Regions from separate parts of the Quadrisphaera sp. DVD1 genome, predicted to be linked through region 1. Evidence: predicted binding sites of a transcription regulator. Region 1 holds the regulator's gene; the other holds the start of a gene.
What was found. The regulator HspR, encoded in region 1, represses chaperone genes until heat shock. The targets are predictions, from matches to a motif close to ANTTGAGNCNGNCNGNCTCAANT.

Region 1 (12,694 bases):
GCCGCCGCCCTGCAGGTGCACGGGCGCAGCGAGCTGCAGGTCGCCCTGGACGCCGACCGCGAGGCCGCCGAGGCGCTGCTCGCCACCCTGGGGGGCCGGGTGCGCGCCCAGCGCCACGCCCACGGCCGCTGCCCCCGGGTGCACGTGCCCCGCACGGCCATGGAGGGCCTGGGCCAGCTCGCCGAGCTCGGCCGCTGAGCCGCGCGCGCAGGGAACACGGGGAGGCTCCCGAAGGTTGAGCACAGCAGGCTCAAGTCCACGCCGCCGAAGTTGACACGACGGCGCTCACGTGGAGGATTGAGCCGCTAGGACTCAACACAGGGAGTGAGGACCACCATGGCCCGTGCCGTCGGGATCGACCTGGGCACGACGAACTCCGTCGTGGCCGTGCTGGAGGGCGGGGAGCCCACCGTCATCGCCAACGCCGAGGGCGGGCGCACCACGCCCTCCGTCGTCGCCTTCGCCAAGTCCGGTGAGCCGCTGGTCGGCGAGATCGCCAAGCGCCAGGCGGTGACCAACGTCGAGCGCACCATCACCTCGGTCAAGCGCCACATGGGCACCAGCTGGACCACGACCATCGACGACAAGGCGTACACCGCGCAGGAGATCTCCGCGCGCGTGCTGCAGAAGCTCAAGCGCGACGCCGAGGAGTACCTCGGCGAGCCGGTGACCGACGCCGTCATCACCGTGCCGGCGTACTTCAACGACGCGCAGCGCACCGCGACGAAGGAGGCCGGCGAGATCGCGGGCCTCAACGTCCTGCGGATCATCAACGAGCCCACCGCGGCGGCCCTGGCCTACGGCCTGGACAAGGGCAAGGAGGACGAGCTCATCCTCGTCTTCGACCTCGGCGGCGGCACGTTCGACGTGTCCCTCCTCGAGGTCGGCAAGGACGCCGAGGACGGCTTCTCCACCATCCAGGTGCGCGCCACGAGCGGCGACAACCACCTCGGCGGTGACGACTGGGACGCCGCGATCGTCGACTGGCTGGTCAAGCAGGTCAAGAACAGCTCCGGCGTCGACCTGTCCAAGGACAAGATCGCCATGCAGCGCCTGCGCGAGGGCGCGGAGCAGGCCAAGAAGGAGCTGTCGTCCGCGACCAGCACCTCGATCAGCCTGCAGTACCTGTCGATGACCGAGAACGGCCCCGTCCACCTGGACGAGAAGCTGACCCGGGCCCAGTTCGAGGACATGACCCGCTCGCTGCTCGAGCGCACCAAGGCGCCGTTCCAGCAGGTCATCCGCGACGCCGACGTCCAGCTCTCCGACATCGACCACGTCGTCCTGGTCGGCGGCTCCACCCGCATGCCGGCCGTCGGGGACGTCGTCCGCGAGCTCACCGGCGGGCGCGAGCCCAACCGCGGCGTGAACCCCGACGAGGTCGTGGCCGTGGGCGCCGCCCTGCAGGCCGGCGTCCTCAAGGGCGAGCGCAAGGACGTCCTGCTCATCGACGTCACGCCCCTGAGCCTCGGCATCGAGACCAAGGGCGGGATCATGACCAAGCTCATCGAGCGCAACACGGCCATCCCGACCAAGCGCAGCGAGGTCTTCACCACGGCTGACGACAACCAGCCGAGCGTGCTCATCCAGGTCTACCAGGGCGAGCGCCAGCTGGTGCGCGACAACAAGCCGCTGGGCACCTTCGACCTGACCGGCATCGCCCCCGCCCCGCGCGGCGTGCCGCAGATCGAGGTCACCTTCGACATCGACGCGAACGGCATCGTCCACGTGTCGGCGAAGGACCGCGGCACCGGCAAGGAGCAGCGGATGACCATCTCGGGCGGCAGCGCGCTGTCCAAGGAGGACATCGAGCGGATGGTCAGGGACGCCGAGGCGCACGCCGAGGAGGACCGCCGCCGCCGCGAGGAGGCCGAGACCCGCAACTCCGCCGAGCAGCTCGTCTACTCCACGGAGAAGTTCCTCACCGACAACACCGACAAGCTCCCCGAGGACGGCGTGGCCACGGTCCGCACCGCGATCGCCGAGCTGCGCACGGCGCTGGAGGGCGACGACATCGCCGCCGTCCAGGCCAAGCAGGAGGCGCTCGCCACGGCCAGCCAGGAGCTCGGCTCGGCGCTGTACGCGCAGGGCGAGGGCGCTGGTGACGCCGGTGCGGCCGGTGCCGGTGCGGGTGCCGGTGCGGGTGCCGGTGCTGCCGGCGGCGCGCAGGACGACGTCGTGGACGCCGAGGTCGTGGACGAGGACGACCGCAAGTGAGCCAGAGCGACGAGACCGCCCAGGTCCCGGGAGCCGGTGCGTCCGACACGGGCGCGCCGGCGGCCCCGGCCCCCGTGCCGGACGCCGTCCCGCAGGCGCCCTCCTCGACCCCCGAGGAGGACGTCGAGGCGCTCGAGGAGCAGGGCGTCGCGGACATCACGGAGGAGCTGTCGGCCGCGCTGACGATCGCCGAGGAGCGCCTCGGCGACCTGCAGCGGCTGCAGGCGGAGTACGTCAACTACCGCCGGCGGGTCGACCGCGACCGCGACGTCGCCCGTGACAGCGCCGTCTCCAGCGTGCTGGAGGCCCTGCTGCCCGTGCTCGACGACGTGCACCTCGCGCGCCAGCACGGCGACCTCACCGACGGCCCGTTCGCGGCCATCACCGACAAGCTCGAGGCGGTCCTCGGCCGTCTGGGGCTGGAGCGCTACGGCGAGGACGGCGAGGAGTTCGACCCCGCCGTCCACGAGGCGCTCATGCACAGCTCAGGCGACGTGGCGGTCACCACGGTGACCACCGTGCTGCAGCCGGGCTACCGGGTCGGCGGGCGCGTGCTGCGCCCGGCGCGGGTCGCGGTCACCAGCCCCGCCTGACCCACCCACCGCACTTCTGCCCAGAAGTGCTGTTCCACCGCCGCCCTGTCCCGCACTTCTGCGAAGAAGTGCGGGACAGGGGCGGTCACAGCGTGTGAGAGGACCACCCGTGGCAGGCCAGGACTGGATCGAGAAGGACTTCTACGCCGCTCTCGGCGTCGACAAGGACGCCTCGGCTGCCGACCTCAAGAAGGCCTACCGCAAGCTCGCGCGCACCCTGCACCCCGACGCCAACCCCGGCGACGCCGCCGCGGAGGCGCGGTTCAAGGAGGTCGGCGAGGCCTACGCGGTGCTCTCCGACCCCGAGCAGCGCGAGCAGTACGACGCCGTGCGCGCCATGGCCACCGGCCGCGCCCGGTTCACCGCCGCAGGCCAGGGCCCCGGCGGCGGGGGCGGCTTCGACGACCTGCTCGGCGGGCTCTTCGGCGGCGCCGGCCGCGGGGGCCCGGCGGGCGGGCGCGTGCGCTACCAGACCTCCGGGCCCGCGGGCGGCCCGGACCTCGAGGACCTGCTCAGCATGTTCCAGGGCAGCGGCGCCGGCGGGCCGGGCGCCGGCCCCGCCGGCTTCCGCGCCCCGCAGCGCGGCGCGGACCTCGAGGCGGAGGCGACGCTGCCCTTCGCCGAGGCGGTCGGCGGCACCACCGTCTCGCTGCGCGTGGAGGGCCGCACGGTCACCGCCCGCATCCCGGCCGGCGTCCGCGACGGCCAGAAGATCCGCCTGCGCGGCCAGGGCCGGCCGGGCCCGCGCCCCGACGCCGCGGGCGACCTCATGGTCACGGTCCACGTGGAACCCCACCCGGTCTTCACCCGCGACGGCGACGACCTGCGCGTGACGCTGCCGGTCACCTTCGCCGAGGCCGCCCTGGGCGGCGAGGTCGAGGCGCCCACCCTGGACGGCTCCACCGTGCGCCTGCGGATCGCCCCCGGCACCCCCTCGGGGCGCACGCTGCGCGTCAAGGGCCGCGGCGTGCGGGTGGGGGAGCGCACCGGCGACCTGCTGGTGACCACCCAGGTCGTCGTCCCCCAGCGGCTCGACGCCGATGCGCGCGCAGCGGTGGAGGCCTTCCGCGAGGCCACCGCCGACGGCGACCCGCGCTCCGGGCTCCTGGCGAGCGCCCGCGCGGCGGCGCCGCGGTCCTGAGGTCGAGCGTTCCCGACGAGGTCGGAAGGAAGCGGTGATGAGCACCGAGGCGAGCCCTGGCGTCGCTCCCGACGCACCGGTCTTCGTGATCTCCGTGGCGGCCGAGCTGGCCGGCATGCACCCCCAGACGCTGCGCCAGTACGACCGGCTCGGCCTGGTCTCGCCCTCGCGCGCGACCGGGCGGGGGCGCCGCTACTCCGCGCGCGACGTCGTCCTGCTGCGCGAGGTGCAGCGCCTGTCCCAGGAGGAGGGCGTCAACCTCGCGGGCATCAAGCGCATCCTCGAGCTCGAGGGCGAGAACGACCGCCTGCGGGGGAAGGTGCGCGAGCTGACCGACGAGCTGTCCTCGGCGCTGGCCGCGCTCCAGCGCTCGCGCCGGGTCTTCGCCGCGACCCCCTCGGGCGACGTGGTCGCCGTCGAGCGCGGACGCCGTCCGGTGCGCTCGGCGTTCGGCGCGGGCAGCGCCCTGGTCGTCTGGCGCCCGCAGCGCTGAGGGTCACCGGGCGGCGCAGACGAGGTGTCAGAACCAGGGCGCGCCCGGGACCGCTCTGGTTCTGACAGCGGCCACGGGCCAGCGACGTCGCCGCTGCGGCGCCCCCCGGCTACCGCGGTGCCTGGGCCTCGCGGACCAGCCGGACGGCGTCCGCGAGGCCCAGGCGGGGGTCGGCGCCGCGCAGGGCGCGCACGGCCTGCACCTCGCCCGGGTGCCCGCTCGTCACGGTGCGGACGCGCTCGAGCGGCCACTCCGCCGTGACGTCCGCGCTGGTGCGGCGGCGGCGGACGTCGCGGGCGAGGACCAGCGCGAGGACGACCATGAGGCCGCCCGTGAGCCAGTCGCCCTCGACCAGGGAGATGGTCCCGAGCACCAGGCACAGCGCAGCGGTGACGAGCACGAACCAGGTCCACCAGCGCTGCACGCCCCGCAGTCTGGCGCACGGGCGCCGCGGCGACCAGGATCGCCGCATGGCTGACGCTGCTCAGGACACCGCCCGCGCCGACATCGGGGTCACGGGGCTGGCGGTGATGGGCCGCAACCTCGCGCGCAACTTCGCCCGGCACGGCCACACCGTGGCCCTGCACAACCGCACCGCCTCCCGCGCCGCGGAGCTCGTGCGCGACTACGGCTCCGAGGGCGACTTCATCGCCTCGACCGACCTCCCGGGCTTCGTGGCCTCGCTCGCCAAGCCGCGCCGCGTGGTGATCATGGTCAAGGCCGGTGCCGCGACCGACGCCGTGATCCAGGAGCTCGTGCCGCTGCTGGAGGAGGGCGACATCGTCGTCGACGCCGGCAACGCCCACTTCGAGGACACCCGCCGCCGCGAGCGCGAGCTGCGCGAGCACGGCCTGCACTTCGTCGGCACCGGCGTCTCCGGCGGCGAGGAGGGCGCGCTGCTCGGCCCGAGCATCATGCCGGGCGGGTCGGAGGAGTCCTACGCCGCGCTGGGGCCGATCCTGGAGTCGATCGCGGTCGAGGTCGACGGCACGCCGTGCTGCACGTGGGTCGGCACGGACGGCGCCGGCCACTTCGTGAAGATGGTCCACAACGGCATCGAGTACGCCGACATGCAGCTCATCGGCGAGGCCTACGACCTCCTGCGGCAGGGGCTGGGGATGAGCCCGGCCGAGCTCGCGGAGGTCTTCGAGGAGTGGAACGCCGGAGACCTGGAGTCCTTCCTCATCGAAATCACCGCCCGGGTGCTGGCCAAGACCGACGAGGAGACGGGGAAGCCGCTCGTCGACCTCATCGTCGACCAGACCGAGCAGAAGGGCACCGGCCGCTGGACCGTGCAGGCCGCGCTCGACCTCGGCGTGCCGGTCACGGGCATCGCCGAGGCCGTCTTCGCGCGCTCGCTCTCCGGGGCCGCCGACCAGCGCCGCGCGGCGCAGGCGCTGCCCGGGCCGTCCGGGAAGGTCGAGGGCGCGGACGCCGAGCGGTTCGTCGACGACGTCCGCGCGGCGCTGTACGCCTCGAAGGTCGTCGCCTACGCGCAGGGCTTCGACATGATCGCCGCCGCCAGCGAGCAGTACGGCTGGAACGTCGACAAGGGCCAGATGGCGACGATCTGGCGGGGCGGGTGCATCATCCGGGCGCGCTTCCTCAACCGCATCAAGGAGGCGTACGACAAGGACGCCGCGCTGCCGTCGCTGCTGCTCGACGAGTACTTCACCGAGGCCGTGGCCTCCGCGCAGGACGCCTGGCGGCGCGTGGTGGTGACCGCCGCGACGATCGGCGTCCCGGCGCCGGGGTTCTCCAGCGCCCTCGCGTACTACGACGCGCTGCGGCGCGACCGGCTGCCGGCGTCCCTGCTCCAGGGCCTGCGCGACCTCTTCGGCGCGCACACCTACGCCCGCGTCGACCGCGCGGGCACGTTCCACACGATGTGGGGCGAGGACGGCCGCGAGGTGCGCCAGGACACCCAGGACCTCGGCTCGCACAACCCGCACTGATCCCCGCGGTCGCCGCCGGGCCCCGCTCGGCACGGGGCGCCCCTGCGCCCTCCAGACGGGCACGGGGCCGCCCCGTGCGCACCAGGAGCGGGTGCAGATCCGCCCACTGGCCGGCGAGCTCCGCCGCCCGCCCGGCTCAGCGCCGCCAGTGGAACGGCGTCGTCGTGGAGACCCTCACCAGCCCGGACCGCTCGAGGATCGGCCGGGAGTGCTCGGTGGAGTCGCTGTGCACGAGCGCCTTCCCGCGGGCGAGCGCCGAACGGGCGCGGGCGGCGGTGAGCGCGCGGTAGACGCCCCGCCCGCGCCACTCCGCCCGCGTCGCGCCGCCCCAGAGGCCGGCGAAGTCGCTCCCGGCGACCGGCTCCAGGCGGCCCGTGCTGACGATGCGCCCCCCGGCCTCGGCGACCCACAGCTCCATCCCGTCGTCGAGGGCGAGGCGGCGCAGCAGGGCGTCGGCCATCCGCGTCGACGCGGGGTCGCCGAAGGCCTCGTCGGCCATCGCGCTCAGAGCGCGGACGTCGGCCTCCTCGGTGACCCGGCGCAGCGCGACGCCGCGGGGGAGCGGCACGTCGACGGCCAGCGACATCGCGGCGCCGACCATGATCGACTCCGGGGCGTCGGGGGTGAGGCCGGCCGCGCGCAGCGCCTCGGGGAGCCCGGGGGCGTGGTCGTGACCGCGCGTCTTCCACTCGACGCGGGTGGTGGCGGGATCGGCGCGGAAGTGCTCCAGCGCCGGGGCGACGAGGCCCGCCAGGTCATCGTCCACGCCCGGGCGCGGGTAGGTGACGAAGCCGCGCCCGCCGGCGAAGGTCACCAGCCGCAGCGGCCCGAGGCGCGTGACCGAGACGGCGCTGGGCGTCTCGGCGTCGGTGCGCAGCTGCGCGTCGTAGGCGTCGAGCAGCTCTGCGGGGTCCGTCACGGCGTCATCGTGGCCCAGGCGTGCTGCGCACGGGGCGCCCCTGTGCCCGTCTGACGGGCACAGGAACGCCCCGCGCGCAGCAGGAGCGGGTGCAGATCCGCCCACAGGACGCGGGGAACAGAGCCGTGCCGCAGGGAGTTGAGTGCAGTAGGCTCAAGTCAGCCTCACCACGCACGCAGCACGACCCGGAGGTCCCGTTGGAGCTCAAGCTCACCACCAAGAGCCAGGAGGCGCTGGCCTCCGCCGCCGCCCGCGCCGTCGAGGCCGGGCACGCCCAGGTCGAGCCGGCGCACCTGCTCGCCGCCCTGCTCGAGCAGGACGGCGTCGCGACCGCGCTGCTGGCCGCGACCGGCGCCGACGTCGCCACCGTGCGCGAGCGCACCCGCGCCGCGCTGGCGGCCCTGCCCTCGGCGTCCGGCTCCTCCGTCGCCGCGCCCCAGCTGAGCCGCGCGGCGCTCGACGCGCTGACCACCGCGCGCAAGGAGTCCGAGGCGCACGGCGACGCGTTCGTCTCCGCCGACCACGTCCTCGTCGGCCTCGCCTCGGGCACCGGCCCGGCGGCGACGCTGCTGCAGGGCGCCGGGGCGACCCGCGAGGCGCTCCTGGCGAAGCTGGCCGACGTCCGCGGCGGCGCCCAGGTCACCACCGCCGACCCCGAGGGCACGTTCCAGGCGCTGGAGAAGTACGGCGTCGACCTCACCGCCCGGGCCCGCGAGGGCAGGATCGACCCCGTGATCGGCCGCGACGCCGAGATCCGCCGGGTCGTGCAGGTGCTGAGCCGGCGCACGAAGAACAACCCCGTCCTCATCGGCGAGCCCGGCGTCGGCAAGACCGCCGTCGTCGAGGGCCTGGCCCAGCGCATCGTCGCCGGTGACGTCCCGGAGTCCCTGCGGGGCAAGCGCCTCATCAGCCTCGACCTCGGCGCGATGCTCGCCGGCGCGAAGTACCGCGGCGAGTTCGAGGAGCGGCTCAAGGCCGTCCTCGACGAGATCCGCGGCGCCGAGGGCGAGGTCGTCACCTTCATCGACGAGCTGCACACCGTCGTCGGGGCGGGCGCCAGCGGCAGCGACTCCTCCCTCGACGCCGGCAACATGCTCAAGCCGATGCTGGCCCGCGGCGAGCTGCGCCTGGTCGGCGCCACGACGCTGACCGAGTACCGCGAGAAGATCGAGAAGGACGCCGCCCTCGAGCGCCGCTTCCAGCAGGTCTTCGTCGGCGAGCCGAGCGTCGAGGACACCATCGCGATCCTGCGCGGCCTCAACGAGCGCTACGAGGCGCACCACGGCGTCCAGATCACCGACGCCGCGCTCGTGGCCGCCGCGACGCTGTCCGACCGCTACATCTCCGGCCGCCAGCTGCCCGACAAGGCCATCGACCTCGTCGACGAGGCCGCCTCCCGCCTGCGGATGGAGATCGACTCCTCCCCGGTCGAGATCGACGAGCTCCGCCGCGCCGTCGACCGGCTCAAGATGGAGGAGCTGGCGCTGCAGAAGGCCGACGACCCGGCGTCCGCCGAGCGCCTGGAGCGGCTGCGCGCCGACCTGGCCGACCGCACCGAGGCCCTCGCCGCCCTCACCGCGCGCTGGGAGCAGCAGCAGGCGGGCCTCAACCGGGTCGGCCAGCTCAAGGCGACCCTCGACGAGCTGCGCGGCCAGGCCGAGCGGCTGCAGCGCGAGGGCGACCTCGCCCGGGCCAGCGAGATCCTCTACGGCCGCATCCCGGGCGTCGAGCGCGAGCTGGCCGAGGCGCAGGCCGCCGAGGACCGCGAGGGCGCCGGCGCCGACGAGGAGCTCATGGTCTCCGAGCGGGTCGGCCCCGACGACATCGCCGGCGTGGTCGCCGCCTGGACCGGCATCCCGGTCGGGCGCCTCCTGGAGGGCGAGACGGCCAAGCTCCTGCGCATGGAGGAGGTCATCGGCGAGCGCCTGGTCGGCCAGCGCGAGGCCGTGCGCGCGGTGAGCGACGCCGTCCGGCGCTCGCGGGCCGGGATCGCCGACCCCGACCGCCCGACCGGCTCGTTCCTCTTCCTCGGCCCCACCGGCGTCGGCAAGACGGAGCTGGCCAAGGCGCTCGCGGACTTCCTCTTCGACGACGAGCGCGCGATGGTCCGCATCGACATGAGCGAGTACGGGGAGAAGCACTCCGTGGCCCGCCTCGTCGGCGCGCCCCCGGGGTACGTCGGGTACGAGTCCGGCGGCCAGCTCACCGAGGCCGTGCGGCGGCGCCCGTACAGCGTCGTGCTGCTCGACGAGGTGGAGAAGGCGCACCCGGAGGTCTTCGACGTCCTGCTCCAGGTGCTCGACGACGGGCGCCTGACCGACGGCCAGGGCCGCACGGTCGACTTCCGCAGCACCATCCTCGTGCTGACCTCCAACCTCGGGTCGCAGTTCCTCGTCGACCCGACGCTCGATCCCGCGGCCAAGCGGTCGGCGGTGATGGACGCCGTCCGGATGGCGTTCAAGCCGGAGTTCCTCAACCGGCTGGACGACGTCGTGGTCTTCGACGCCCTGGGCGTGGAGGAGCTCAGCCGGATCGTCGACCTCCACGTGGCCGCGCTGGCCCGCCGCCTGGGCGAGCGCCGGCTGCAGCTGCGGGTCACCGACGCCGCCCGCGAGTGGCTGGCGCTGGAGGGCTTCGACCCGGCCTACGGCGCCCGGCCGCTGCGCCGCCTCGTGCAGCGCCAGATCGGCGACTCCCTCGCCCGGTCGCTGCTGGCCGGGGAGGTCCGCGACGGCGACGCCGTCGTCGTCGACCGGGTCGTCGCCGACGACGGGACGGTCGGGCTGACCGTCCGGCGCGCGGACGCCGAGGACAGCGGCGCGGGCCCCGAGGCCCGCGCGGCCATCACCGCCTGACGCAGCGCCCCGCCTGCGCCGTCCCGACCGGGGACGTCCAGCCGTGCGATCACCTCCGATCCGCGCGGCTGGGCGTCCCCGGTCGGCGCTGCGGGCCCGCTCGGCGCGAGACGATCAGCGTGAGGCGGGTCACACGTGGGTAGGTCAGGGGCATGAGCGGAGACCAGACCACGCCCCAGGACCCCACCACCCAGCACGTCCAGCCCGACGCGCTGCCGGAGGAGACCATCGCCCACCCGGGCCTCGAGTCCGACATGAGCCTCGAGCCCGACTACGGCGAGTCGAGCTACCGCGGCAGCGGCCGGCTCGAGGGCAAGCGCGCCCTGATCACCGGAGGCGACTCCGGCATCGGCCGCGCGGTCGCGCTGGCGTACGCCCGCGAGGGCGCCGACGTGGCCATCGTCTACCTGCCCGAGGAGGAGTCCGACGCGCAGGAGACCAAGCGCGTCGTGGAGGCCTCGGGCAAGAAGTGCCTCACCCTGCCCGGCGACCTCCGCGAGGAGCCCTTCTGCCAGGAGGTCGTGCAGCGCACGGTCTCCGAGCTCGGCGGGCTCGACGTCCTGGTCAGCAACGCCGCGTACCAGATGACGGTCGAGGGCCTCGAGGACCTCACCACCGAGCAGCTCATGCGCACGTTCACCACGAACGTCTTCGCGACGTTCTGGCTCTGCAAGGCGGCCCTGCCGCAGCTGCAGCCCGGTTCGAGCATCATCGTCACGACGTCGATCCAGGCCTACCAGCCGTCGCCGTCGCTCATCGACTACGCCGCCACCAAGGGCGCGCTGCTCAACTTCACCAAGGCGCTGGCCCAGGAGGTCGCGCCCAAGGGCATCCGGGTCAACACCGTCGCTCCCGGCCCGATCTGGACGCCCCTCATCCCGGCCACGATGCCGGCGGAGAAGGTGGGCAGCTTCGGGGGCGACACCCCGATCGGCCGCGCGGGCCAGCCGGTCGAGCTGTCCCCGGCCTACGTGTTCCTGGCCTCGCAGGAGTCCAGCTACATCACCGGCGAGCGGATCGCCGTCACCGGCGGCATGCCGACCCCCTGACCGGCTCCGGACGCGAACAGGGGATCCCGCCCACCCGGGCGGGATCCCCTGTCCACGTGGTGCTGGGGGAGGTCAGACCGTCGGGTAGCCGGGGTCGGCCACGGTCTGGCGGGGGGCGCCGCCGGCGTTGAAGAACGCGCTGGACTCCTTGCGCCACAGCAGCACGACGATGGCGATGTAGATGACCAGCGAGACCAGGGCCACGACGATCTCCAGGCCCGAGCCGCCGAAGCTGAGCAGGCTGCCCAGGGCGCCGAGGACGGACAGGACCGTCACGACGATCCGGGCCCAGTTGCGCCCGCGGGCGGTGAACCGGGCGAACAGCAGCCACAGCACGAGGCTGATGACGGCGACCACGACGGCGAAGACGATGCCGGCGGTCACCGCGGCGTCGGCGTCGACGCCCGACGTCCGAGCGCTCTCGCGGATGGCGTCGAGGCCGGTGGTCAGGGTGACGATGAGGCTGATCACGCTCAGGGCCGCGAGGGCGTACATGAGCTTGACGGCCAGCGAGACGGGGGGCGGAGGGGTGTGCGTGGTGGCGGGAGACGTCATGGCTCCAGCGTGGCGCACATCACAGCCCGTGCACAGGCGCCACACGGGGTGAGGGCGACGCCGTTGTGTCACCGATCGGTCACGGTGCGAGCAGGGCCCCGAGCGCCTCGGCGACGACGTCGGGCCGCTCGACGAGCAGCATGTGCCCCGCACCGGGCACGACGGACAGCTCCGCGTCGGGCAGCGCGGCCGCGAGGGCCTCGGCGTGCAGGCGCGGGGTGAGCCGGTCGGCGTCGCCCACGAGCACCCGCACCGGGACGCCGGACGCGGCGAGGGCCGGCAGGGCCGCCGTCTCGTCGTGGGCCATGAGGGCGGCGAACCACTCACCGGTGCTGCGCCCGGAGACCGGGCCCATCGCCCGGCTGGTGGCGGTGACCAGCGCGGGGTCCACCCCGGGGCCGTAGTTGGTGCGCTGGGTCAGCAGCCGCGGGGCGCGCGGCACGCTCAGCCCCTCGGGCAGCCGGGCCAGCGCCGCCATCAGGGGCACGAGCGGACGCCCGGCCGCCGACAGGCCACCGGCGGACGTGCTGCACAGCAGCACCCCGCGCGTGCGGGGCCCGAGCAGGTCGCCGTGGCGCCCGGCGGCGGACAGCACGGCCATCCCGCCCATCGAGTGCCCGCCCAGCACGAGCGGCCCGCGCGGGGCCAGCACCCGCACGACGGTGGCCAGGTCGTCGCCGAGGCGGCCGATGGACGCCGCGTCGTCGCGGGGCCCAGCGGAGGACGAGGAGCCGGAGGCCCCGTGCCCGCGCTGGTCGTAGCGCACCACCCTCACCCCGGGGTGGGCCCGGGTGAGCTCGTCGACGGCGCGGTCCCAGGCCGCGGCGGCGAGGGTCCAGCCGTGCGCCAGCACCACGCTCACCGGGTCCGGCCCCGCCGCGGACGCGGCCGGCTCGCGCACCCAGGCAGCCAGCCGG
Region 2 (10,766 bases), on a different contig from region 1:
CGCCCGTGCAGACCGCCGCGGCGCGGCGGACTCATCGCTGGCGGCCTCGACCCCCTCCATCGCGAGCAGCCAGCGCTTGCGCTCGACCCCGCCGGCGTAGCCGGTGACCGCACCGGCGCGCCCGAGCACCCGGTGGCACGGCACGGCCAGGCACTGCGGGTTGCGCCCGATCGCCGCGCCGACGGCCCGTCCGGCGCCCGGGTGGCCGACCGCGGCGGCGATCTCGCCGTAGGTGCGCGTCTCGCCGCGGGGGATCGCCGCCACCTGCTGCCACACGCGCTGCTGGAAGGCGGTGCCGCCGGGCGCCGCCAGCGGCACGTCGACCGACGGGGCGCTCCCGTCGAGGTAGGCACGCACCGCCGCCGCGGCCCGGGCCAGCGCCGGGTCGTCGTCCTCGGCCCGCTCGCCCAGGCGCGCCGGCGTCGGCGCCGGCACGTGGTCGGGCAGGTACAGGCCCGCCAGGGCGCCGGCGTCGTCGACGACGAGGGTCAGCGGGCCGATCGGGGAGTCGGTGGTGGTGTGCCGCAGCGCCATCGCCCCAGCATGGCCGCGCGGGAGGTGCCGCGGGGCCGGCGTCCGCCGCCCTGTGGACGACCGGCGCCGAGCGGTGCACGGCCGTCGACCGGGGACGCCGAGCGGTGCCGACCGAGCAGTTCCGCGCGGCTGCGCGTCCCCGGTCAGCGCACCACGCGCGACTGGGTGGGATCACACCCGCTCCTGGCGAGCGTGAGGCGTCCCTGTGCCCACCAGACGGGCACAGGAACGCCCCGCGCTCGGAGGAGGAGGAGGAGGCGGCAGGGGAGTCAGGCCGCGGAGGCGTCTGCGGGCTCGACGACGCCGAGCCGCTCGAGCAGCACGAGGAACGCCGCTGCGAAGTCGTTGGACGCCGTCCGGGTGCGGACGGCGTCCCAGTCGACCTGCTCGCGCAGCGCCCGGGCCACCGGCAGCAGGCGGCCGAAGTCGCAGTAGTGCTCGGTGAGGGCGGAGAGCTTGCCGGCGACCACGTCGGTGGCGTTGAGCACCGGCATGATCACCGACAGCACGGGCATCGTGTCGGAGCGGTCGAGGAGGTCCTGCTCCACCGGGGCGTCGCACAGGCGCCACAGCACGTCGACGAAGGACTCCGCGCCCTCGGCGGCGCGCACCTTGAACAGCCAGTCCTCCGGGGGGCGCTCCACCCACAGCCCGGCGCCGCTCAGCGCCTCGGCCGCGCGGTCGGCGTCCTCGGCGGCGACGAGGAAGTCGGCGTCGTGGCTCGGCTCCGGGGCCCCGCGCGCCCAGGCGGCGTACCCGCCGCACAGCGCGAACGGCACCTCCGCGCGCTTGAGGCCGACGGCGGTCAGCTTGAGCGCCTCGCGGAGCTCGTCCTGCGGGGAGGCGTCTGGAGTGGACACACCAGCGTTGTACCCAACACTCGGCTCATGCGCCTGGCGACCTTCAACATCCTCCACGGCCGCTCGCCCGCCGACGGGCGGGTCGACGTCCCCCGCTTCCGCGACGCCGTCGCCTCCCTCGACGCGGACGTGCTCGGGCTGCAGGAGGTCGACCGCGACCAGCCGCGCTCGGGCGGCGCGGACCTGACCGCCGTGGCGGCCGAGGCGATGGGCGCGGTCGCGCACCGGTTCGTCGCCGCGCTGTCGGGCACCCCCGGGGCGACGTGGATGGCGGCGACCGGGCAGGAGCAGCCCGGCACGGCGGCCTACGGCATCGCGCTGCTGTCGCGCTACCCGGTCGCCTCCTGGCAGGTCGTGCGGCTCCCGGAGCTGCGGGGGAGGGTGCCGGTGTGGTTCCCCGGGCGCCGGCGGCCGGTCCTGGTCACCGACGAGCCGCGGGTGGCGGTGGTCGCCGACGTCGAGGCCCCCGCCGGCCGGGTCACCGTGGCCGTGACGCACCTGTCGTTCGTGCCCGGGTGGAACGTCGTGCAGCTGCGCCGCCTGGTGCGCGCCACCGCGCCCGTGCCGGGCCCGGTGGTGGTCATGGGCGACCTCAACCTCGCGGGCGAGCGTCCCGCGCGGCTGACCCGGATGCGCCCGCTCGCCAGCGCCCCGACCTTCCCGGTCGAGTCGCCGGAGCGCCAGCTCGACCACGTCCTCGCCCGGGGCGGCCTGCGCGCCACCGGCCCCGCCCGAGCGCCCGCGCTGGCCCTGTCCGACCACCGCCCGCTCGTCGTCGACGTCGAGCTCGAGCTGCCGGTGGCGAGGGGGTGAGCAGCGGGCCGGTGCAGCGCGCAGTCGGCCCGGCGGTGTTGACTGGGCCCATGCCTCTGAGCGGTGAGTACCAGCCGAGCCCCGAGCAGTGGGTGCGCGACCAGGTCGAGCTCTACGAGAGCTCCGGCGGGACCGAGGGGACCACGCTGCGCGGGATGCCCGTGGTCATCCTCACCACCGTGGGCGCGAAGTCGGGCGGGCTGCGCAAGACGCCGCTCATGCGGGTCGAGCACGAGGGCCGCTACGCGGTCGTCGCCTCGCTCGGCGGCGCCCCCAAGCACCCGGTCTGGTACTACAACGTCCTGGCGGACCCCCACGTGGAGCTCCAGGACGGCCCGCACCGCCAGGACATGACGGCGCGCGAGGTCACCGGCGAGGAGAAGGCGCAGTGGTGGGAGCGCGCCGTGGCGGCCTACCCCGACTACGCCGACTACCAGGCGAAGACCGAGCGCGAGATCCCCGTGTTCGTGCTCGAACCGGTCGCGGCGTGAGGGAGGGAGGCGTGGTGGTCACCTCCTGGCGCCAGGCCCCGGCCCCGGTGCGCGCGATCGCGGTGGCGGTGGTGGACGCCGTGGCCGCCGCCCGCGCCGAGCACCGCGAGGTCTTCGACGACGCCGTCGCGCAGCTGGCCGCGCAGGACCCGGCCCGCGTGCAGGTGCTCCTCGGCGACGTCGTGCGGATGCTGCTCGAGGAGACGCACCTCGACGGCCTGAGCGGCGACGACGTCGCCACCGTGCTCGACGGCTGCGTGCGCTCGGCGGCCCCGTGGTTCCCCGAGGTCGACCCCGGCGTCCTCGTCGTGCTGCTCGTGGGCGCCCTCGGCGTGCACGGCGGCGAGGAGGACGAGCCGCGGGAGATCACCGCCCTCGAGGTGGCCCAGCACGCCCCGCTGCTGGTCGCCGACCTGCTGGCCTTCCGGGCCGTGCCCCTGGACGGCTACCTCGACGCCGCCATCGCCGAGCTCGCCCGAGCCGAGACCGTGGAGATGCCGTGAACCGGGAGGTGCGATGACCCGTCGCGAGGACGAGCGCTACCACCAGGGCCCGGTGACCTTCCGGCGCGAGATGGTGCCGCAGGCCACCACCGACCAGCACCTGCTCGACGGGCGGAGCCAGGCGAGCTGGCTGCACGAGGACCCCTGGCGGGTGCTGCGCATCCAGAGCGAGTTCGTCGAGGGCTTCGGCGCCCTCGCCGAGCTGGGGCCCGCGGTGAGCGTCTTCGGCTCCGCGCGCACGTCCGTCGACGCCCCGGAGTACGCGCAGGGCGTCGCCGTCGGTGCGGCGCTGGCCCGCGCCGGCTACGCCGTCATCACCGGCGGCGGCCCGGGCGCCATGGAGGCGGCGAACCGCGGCGCCAGCGAGGCCGGCGGCGTCTCCGTCGGCCTGGGGATCGAGCTGCCCTTCGAGCAGGGCATGAACGAGTGGGTGGACCTCGGCGTCCACTTCCGCTACTTCTTCGCCCGCAAGACGATGTTCGTCAAGTACGCCGACGGCTTCATCGTGCTGCCCGGCGGCTTCGGCACCTTCGACGAGCTCTTCGAGGCGCTGACCCTCGTGCAGACCCGCAAGGTCACGCGCTTCCCGCTCGTGCTCGTCGGCACCGCGTACTGGGGCGGGCTCCTGGACTGGCTGCGCAGCACGGTCCTCGACAAGGGCGCGATCTCTGCCACCGACCTCGACCTGATCACCCTCACCGACGACGTCGACGAGGCGGTGGAGGTCATCGTCTCCGCCGCGGGCCGCAACCGCGACAGCGAGGCGCGGGCCGTCGAGGCGCTCGGCGACGAGGGCGGCGACCCCAGCTGAGCGCCGGTCCGCCGCTGCTCCCAGCGGCGGACCGGGCCCCGCTCTGGGATGCTGGGCGCCCGTACCAAGGTGCACGACTCCCGCCCGAGGAGGGCCCCGGTGGACCAGATCGACGCCGACCGCACCGTCTCCGACCGCCTCGAGGTGGTCCGCTCCGAGGAGCAGCTGCGCGTGGAGTCCGCGCGCCGTCCCTACCAGCGCGTCGTCGTCCGCCGGCGGGTGGTGACCGAGACCGTCGTGCAGCGGGTCGAGGTGCAGGTGCGCCGCGAGGTCCTCGAGGTCGAGCGGACGCCGATCGACGACCCCGCCGGCACCCTGGACGTGCTGCCCGGCGACGAGCTGCTGCGCGACCCGCTGTCGCCCGACGCCGTGCTGGAGATCGTCCTGCACGAGGAGCGCCCCGTGGTCGGCGTGGAGGTGGTGCCGGTCGAGCGCGTGCGGATCATCACCGAGAAGGTCCGCGGCGAGCAGGTGGTGAGCGCGGACCTGCGCTCCGAGCGCGTCGACATCGACGTGAGCGGCTCGGCGACCGGCTCCGTCACCCGCCCCGCCACCGGCCCCGCTGCCGGCCCCGCTGCTGGCTCCGTCGTCGACCAGCGGGCCTGAGCGCCGGTGGTCGACCGGGGCCGCACCGCGGTCGTGCGCGGGCTCGCCTCCGTGGCCGTGGCCACGGCGGAGAGCGGGGGCACCGAGGACGCCGCGCGCCTGCAGATGATCCAGGTGCTGCGGGCCCACGGCACCGCAGACCCCGCGCTGGCGCACGAGGCGGCCGCCGCCGTGGCCGACCAGGTGCGCGCGGGCGAGGAGCTCGACGGCCCGGCCGAGGAGCCGGCCCTCGACGAGGCCGAGGCCCAGCGGGTGCGCGAGGCGCTGGGGGTGCCGAGCGCCTCCGAGCAGCTGGTGGCGGCCCTCGTCGCCCGCGAGTGGCTGGAGCGCTTCGCCGCCGACCTGGCCCGCTGACCCCCCCGGGTGAGCGGTGGTTGACGCCGCGGGCCGGGCCTGGCCGCTGCTGGCCGGCGCGGCCGGGGGCCTGCTGCTCGCCTGGCTCGCGCTGCTCGCCGTCCTCTGGTGGCGGCGCCCGGACGACGTCCGCCTGGCCGAGGCGCTGCGCCTCCTGCCGCAGGTGGTCGGCCTGCTGCGCCGCCTGGCCGGCGACCACGACCTGCCGCGCGGGGTGCGGGTGCGCCTGGTCCTGCTCCTGGCCTACCTGGCGATGCCCTTCGACCTGGTGCCCGACGTCATCCCGGTGCTCGGCCAGGTCGACGACGCCGTGGTCGTCGTCCTCGTCCTGCGCTCGGTGGTGCGGGCCGCGGGACCGCAGGCGCTGGAGCGGCACTGGCGCGGCAGCCCGGCCGGCCTGCTCGCGCTGCGCCGGCTGGCCGGGGCATGAGGGGGCTCAGGCCCACCCGGCCGCGAGCAGCTCGTCGGCGTCCAGGTGGTCGAGCACCGGTCGCAGCTGCGCCGCGGAGAGCCAGGAGGGGTTGCTGCCCGCCGGCATCCGCACCACCTCGGCGCTCGCGAACGGCGTGGCGAGCAGGTGCGCGCGCGGCACGGGGTCGACGAGGCGGTGCAGGGCGACCTCGACGGTGAGGGCGTCGTCCGGTGGGCCGGCCAGCACCCCCACGGCGTGGACGCCGGGGTCCCGGCGCCCGCTGAGCCAGAGCAGGCAGCGCTGGCCCGGGGCCATCAGGCCCAGCCGGTAGGAGCGCCGCACGCAGCGGCCCACCTGGGCGGTGGTCCCGGGCTGCCAGCCCGCCGCGACCGCCGCCGGCGGAGCGCTCGTCTTGAGCACCCAGCACGCGACGTCCGCCCCGGTCAGCCGCTGCCCGTCCACGCGCCCATCCTCCCCGTCGTACGGTGCGGGGCGTGCGCCTCCCCCGAGCGACCCTGCGCCCCTACCGCGACGGCGACCGCGACGCCGTCTACGACATCTGCGTGCGCACCGGGGACGCCGGCGAGGACGCGACCGGCCAGCACCCCGACGACGACCTGCTGCCCGACGTGTACGCGGGGCCGTACCTGGCGCTCGAGCCGGACCTCGCCCTGGTGCTCGACGACGGCGAGCGCGCCGTGGGCTACGTGCTCGGCACCGCCGACACGGCCGGCTTCGTCCGGGCCTGGCGCCGGGACTGGCTGCCGGGCTTCGCGCAGCGCCACCCCGCCCCGGCAGGCCCGCCCCGGACGCCGACCGAGCACCTCGTCGTGCGCGGCCACGAGCCTGAACAGATGCTCGTCCCCGGGCTGGAGGGCCACCCTGCCCACCTGCACGTCGACCTGCTGCCCGACCACCAGGGCCAGGGCCACGGCGCCGAGCTGGTGCGGGCCCTCCTCGCCCTGGTGGCGGCCCGCGGCGCCGCCGCGCTGCACGTGGGGGTGGACCCGCGCAACGCGCGGGCCCGCGGCTTCTACGCCCGCCTCGGCTTCACCCCGGTGCCCGGGGCGCCGGACGGGTACTTCGGGATCCCGACCCGCTGACGGCGCTGCGGCGCCCGGTCGGGGGACCGGGCGCCGCAGCGGAGGTGCTCAGGCCCGGTCGGCCTGGGGCGCCTCGACCTCAGCGGCCTCCGCGGCCTCCGCCGGCTGGGAGGCCTCGACGGCCGGGACGTCGCTGGTGATGGCGACGCGGACGGTCTCCGGCTGCACGGGCGCGGGGAACATCCCCGCCACGCGCACCCGCAGGACGCCGGCCTCGTAGGAGGCGGTCACGGCGTCCGCGCCGACGCCCTCGGGCAGCGCGACGGTGCGGGAGAAGCGGGTCTCGCGCCGGACCGGGCCGCTCGTGGAGCGGCGGGTGCCGGCGACGGTCAGCGCGCTGCCGGTGACCTCGACCGACAGGTCGCGCGCGGCGTCGAGGCCCGGGGCCTCGACGGTGAGGACGCCGTCCTCGCCGTCGCGCTCGAGGGCCACGGCCGGAGCCGCGGGGACCGCCAGCGCGAGCGGGGCGAGGGCGAAGGGGGAGAACAGGTCGCGGCGGGCGGCGGAGGGCCGCGCCGGGCGGCGGATGACGAGCGTGCTCATGGTCGGTCTCCTCGTGCGGTGGTGCTGCTGGCACCGGTGCGGCGCCATCGAGGTGTTCAACGTGAGTCGACCCGACTCAATTCCCGTCGCCACCTGCGGCGGAGGCGTCAGGGGAGGATGGCGTCGACGTAGCCGCCGTCGACCCGCAGGGCCCCGCCGGTGGTCGCCGAGGCCTGGTCGGAGGCCAGGTAGACGACCATGTTCGCGATCTCCTCGGGGCGGATGAGTCGCTGGAGCAGCGAGTTCGGCCGGTGCTCGGCCATGAACCGCTCCTCCGCCTGCTCCCACGGCAGGTCGGTGCCGACGAGCTGGCCCACGAAGTCCTCGACCCCCTCGGTGCGGGTGGGGCCGGCGACGACGGTGTTCACCGTGACGCCCGTGCCGGCCACCGCCTTCGCGTACCCGCGGGAGACGGCCAGCAGCGCCGTCTTCGTGACGCCGTAGTGCACCATCTCGGCCGGCACGACCACCGCGGAGTCGCTGGCGAGGAAGAGCACCCGCCCCCAGCCGCGCTCGACCATCCCGGGCAGGTGCTGACGGGCCAGGCGCACCCCGGACAGCACGTTGACCTCGAAGTAGCGCCGCCACTCCTCGTCGTCGACCTCGAGCACCGGGCGCGGGCCGAAGATCCCCAGGTTGTTGACGAGCACGTCGACCCGCGGCACGGCCTCCAGCACCCGGTCGGCGCCCTCCGCGGTGGCGACGTCGGCCGCGACGGCCCGCAGGTCGGCGCCCGGCACCTCGCGCCGCAGCTCGCCCAGCACCTGCTCCAGCCGGGCGGCGTCGCGCCCGTTGAGGACGGTCGAGGCGCCGGCGCGCGCGAGCCCCACGGCGATCGCGCGCCCGATGCCCTGGCTGGAGCCGCTGACGAAGGCGGTGCGTCCGGTCAGGTCGAGATCCACGCCCCCATCCTGCGCAGGTCGCGGGGGCTGCGCAGGATGGGGGGCGCCGCCCACCCCAGGAGACCGCATGGCCGCGCCCGAGCTCGACCCCACGACGTCCGCACCGCCGCGGCCGCCCTCGCGGACGTCCCCGCGCGTCGACGGGTACGCCGACCTGCGCTCCTACGCCCCGATCGGCGACACCCGCACGGTCGCGCTGGTCGCCCTCGACGGCTCCGTCGACTGGTGGCCGATCCCGGACCTCGACTCCGACCCGCCCTTCGCCGGCGTCCTCGACGCGACGAACGGCGGGCGCCTGGAGCTCGCCCCGGTGGAGCCGTTCACGACGGTGCGCCGCTACCTGCCCGGCACGAACGTGCTGGAGACCACCCACACCACCGCCTCCGGCGTGGTCCGCGTCACCGACGCGCTGAACACCGGGGTCTCCGGGCGCCTGCCGTGGGCGGAGCTCGCCCGGCGCGTGGAGGGGGTGGAGGGCCGGGTCGAGGTGCGCTGGGCCGTGGCGCCGGGCACCTGCCTCAACGGCGCGTCGCCCTGGGCGCGGGAGACCGTGCACGGCACGGTGCTGCGCGTCGACGGGGTGACGATGGCGGTGCGCCTGCTGGGGGAGGGGCAGGTCGAGGAGACGGACCGGGCCGTGCGCGGCACCCTCACCACGGCGCCGGGCTCCCGGCACCTCGTCGGGGTGGTCGCCTCCTCCGGCGAGCCGCTGCACCTCTCCGCGCCCGAGGACGTCGACGCCGGCCTGGACCGCACCGTCGCGGACTGGGAGCGGTGGTCGGCGCAGTTCTCCGCCGACGGCGGGCAGTGGGCCGAGGCCGTGCAGCGCAGCGCGCTGGTGCTCAAGATGCTCATCCACGGGCCGAGCGGCTCGGTGGCCGCCGCGGCCACGACCTCGCTGCCCGAGAGCCTGCAGGGGGGCAAGAACTGGGACTACCGCTTCGCCTGGGTGCGCGACGCGGCGTACACGCTGAAGGCGCTGTTCCGGTTCGGCCTGCGCGAGGAGACCCACGCGGCCACCAGCTGGCTGCTGCGCACCATCGACCGGCAGGGCCGGCAGATGCAGGTCTTCTACCGCCTCGACGGCGAGCTGCCCCAGCCCCACCAGCTGCCCGAGGCGCCGGGCTGGCGCGGGATCGGCCCGGTGGCCACCGGCAACGGCGCGGCGAGGCAGCTGCAGCTGGGGGTGTTCGGCGACCTCTTCGACACCGTCCGCCTGTACGTGGACAACGGCCACGTGCTCAACACCGACACCGGCCACCTGCTCGCCGAGATGGCGGACCTGGCCTGCGACGTGTGGCGCCGCCGCGACGCGGGCATGTGGGAGCTGGAGCGCGAGGAGCACTACACCTCCTCCAAGCTCGGCTGCTGGCAGGCGCTGCGCTGCGCCGTGCACCTGGCCGAGGCGGGGCAGATCCCCGGCGACCCCACCCGGTGGGCCCGCGAGGCGGAGCGGATCCGCGCGTGGGTGGAGGAGCACTGCTGGTCCGAGCAGCGCCGCAGCTACGTGTGGTTCCCCGGCAGTGACGACCTCGACGCCTCGGTGCTGCTGCACGCCGGCAGCGGGTTCGACACGGGGGAGCGGATGTCGGCGACGATCGACGCGCTGCGGGCCGAGCTGAGCAGCGGCCCCCTCATGCACCGCTACAGCGGGGCGCAGGAGGAGGAGGGCGCGTTCCTGGCGTGCTCGTTCTGGACCGTCTCGGCGCTGCACCTGGTCGGGCGCACCGACGAGGCCCGCGCCCTCATGGCCGAGCTGGTGCCGCTGGCCAACGACGTCGGCGTCCTCGCCGAGATGATCGACCCCGCGGACGGCGCGTTCCTGGGCAACCTGCCGCAGGGCCTGAGCCACCTCGCGCTGATCGGGGCCGCGCTCGACCTGGAGGAGCCCGGCGCGAGCAGCGGCGCCGGCTGAGCCGCCGCGGCGCGGTTGGGCCGGACGGGTGGTGCGGCGCCCGTCCGGCCCCAGGTGGCGGCGCGCGGTGTCGACATCCCGAGCGAACCGGTCCACGAGGGCCGCAGCCCAGGGAGCTCCCCATGCGCACCACGACCAAGATCGTCTCCGCCCTCGCCGCCGCCGGCGTGGTCGCCGCGGCCGGCTCGGCCTTCACCGGCACCGGTGTCACGACGACCGGCCGGGCCAGCCAGGCGCAGTTCGTCGGCGGCACCGTGACCCAGGCGGTCACCGGCGCCACGCTGGACAACATCCAGTACCACTTCGTGGACGACGCGAAGCGGACCGTGGACACGATCACCCTCCAGTTCACCGGCGCCGAGGCCGTGGACAAGGCCGTCACCGCGGCCGTCACCGGGTCCGACCAGGACCTGTTCACCTGCACCGCGGTCACCGCGGCCCTGCCGGACTCGGTCTCGGTCTGCACGGTCGACCTCACCGGTGGCGACCCCGACCTCGACGGCGGCTACACCGGCGTCGACGACCTCGCGATCACCGTCGCGTCCTCGCAGTAAGCCCGTGACCCGACCCGCAGCGGCCCTCGCCGCCGTCACCGCCCTCGTGGTGGTGGCGGCGGCGGTGGTGCTGCTCACGGGTCGGGTGGCGCTGGTGACCACGCACGGCGTGAGCATGGAGCCGACCTACACGCAGGGCGACCTGGTGGTGGTGGCGCAGCTCCCGCCCTACCGCGTCGGGGACGTCGCGGCCTACCGCGGCACCGAGGCCGGCCTGGTGGTCCTGCACCGGATCGTCGACGGCGACGCCGCCGGGTACGTGCTGCAGGGCGACAACAACGAGTCCGTCGACCCGATGCGCCCCCCGGCCGACGACGTGATCGGGCGCGCGGTCCTCCACGTGCCCGGAGCCGGCACGTGGCTGC

Region 2: the regulator HspR is predicted to act here: its motif matches at 7,090-7,112, upstream of AC5FZL_RS11075 (Hsp20/alpha crystallin family protein).

What each region holds. Positions count from the first base shown of each region.
Region 1 covers NZ_JBZYWI010000033.1:1,889-14,582, forward strand. The annotation lists gene AC5FZL_RS05825 (GNAT family N-acetyltransferase) at 1-198, shown strand, start outside; gene dnaK (molecular chaperone DnaK) at 337-2,217, shown strand; gene grpE (nucleotide exchange factor GrpE) at 2,214-2,810, shown strand; gene AC5FZL_RS05840 (DnaJ C-terminal domain-containing protein) at 2,920-3,951, shown strand; gene AC5FZL_RS05845 (heat shock protein transcriptional repressor HspR) at 3,989-4,444, shown strand; gene AC5FZL_RS05850 (hypothetical protein) at 4,554-4,868, opposite strand; gene gnd (NADP-dependent phosphogluconate dehydrogenase) at 4,915-6,399, shown strand; gene AC5FZL_RS05860 (GNAT family N-acetyltransferase) at 6,536-7,318, opposite strand; gene clpB (ATP-dependent chaperone ClpB) at 7,516-10,173, shown strand; gene AC5FZL_RS05870 (SDR family oxidoreductase) at 10,326-11,222, shown strand; gene AC5FZL_RS05875 (hypothetical protein) at 11,295-11,777, opposite strand; gene AC5FZL_RS05880 (alpha/beta fold hydrolase) at 11,857-12,694, opposite strand, start outside.
Region 2 covers NZ_JBZYWI010000089.1:1,647-12,412, forward strand. The annotation lists gene AC5FZL_RS11015 (VOC family protein) at 1-60, opposite strand, end outside; partial or broken gene AC5FZL_RS11020 (methylated-DNA--[protein]-cysteine S-methyltransferase) at 61-534, opposite strand; gene AC5FZL_RS11025 (hypothetical protein) at 804-1,394, opposite strand; gene AC5FZL_RS11030 (endonuclease/exonuclease/phosphatase family protein) at 1,422-2,207, shown strand; gene AC5FZL_RS11035 (nitroreductase family deazaflavin-dependent oxidoreductase) at 2,258-2,698, shown strand; gene AC5FZL_RS11040 (hypothetical protein) at 2,710-3,201, shown strand; gene AC5FZL_RS11045 (LOG family protein) at 3,215-4,012, shown strand; gene AC5FZL_RS11050 (DUF2382 domain-containing protein) at 4,112-4,618, shown strand; gene AC5FZL_RS11055 (hypothetical protein) at 4,625-4,972, shown strand; gene AC5FZL_RS11060 (YkvA family protein) at 4,989-5,402, shown strand; gene AC5FZL_RS11065 (hypothetical protein) at 5,409-5,846, opposite strand; gene AC5FZL_RS11070 (GNAT family N-acetyltransferase) at 5,879-6,487, shown strand; gene AC5FZL_RS11075 (Hsp20/alpha crystallin family protein) at 6,536-7,030, opposite strand; gene AC5FZL_RS11080 (SDR family NAD(P)-dependent oxidoreductase) at 7,138-7,932, opposite strand; gene AC5FZL_RS11085 (glycoside hydrolase family 15 protein) at 8,000-9,847, shown strand; gene AC5FZL_RS11090 (hypothetical protein) at 9,970-10,401, shown strand; partial or broken gene AC5FZL_RS11095 (signal peptidase I) at 10,406-10,766, shown strand, end outside.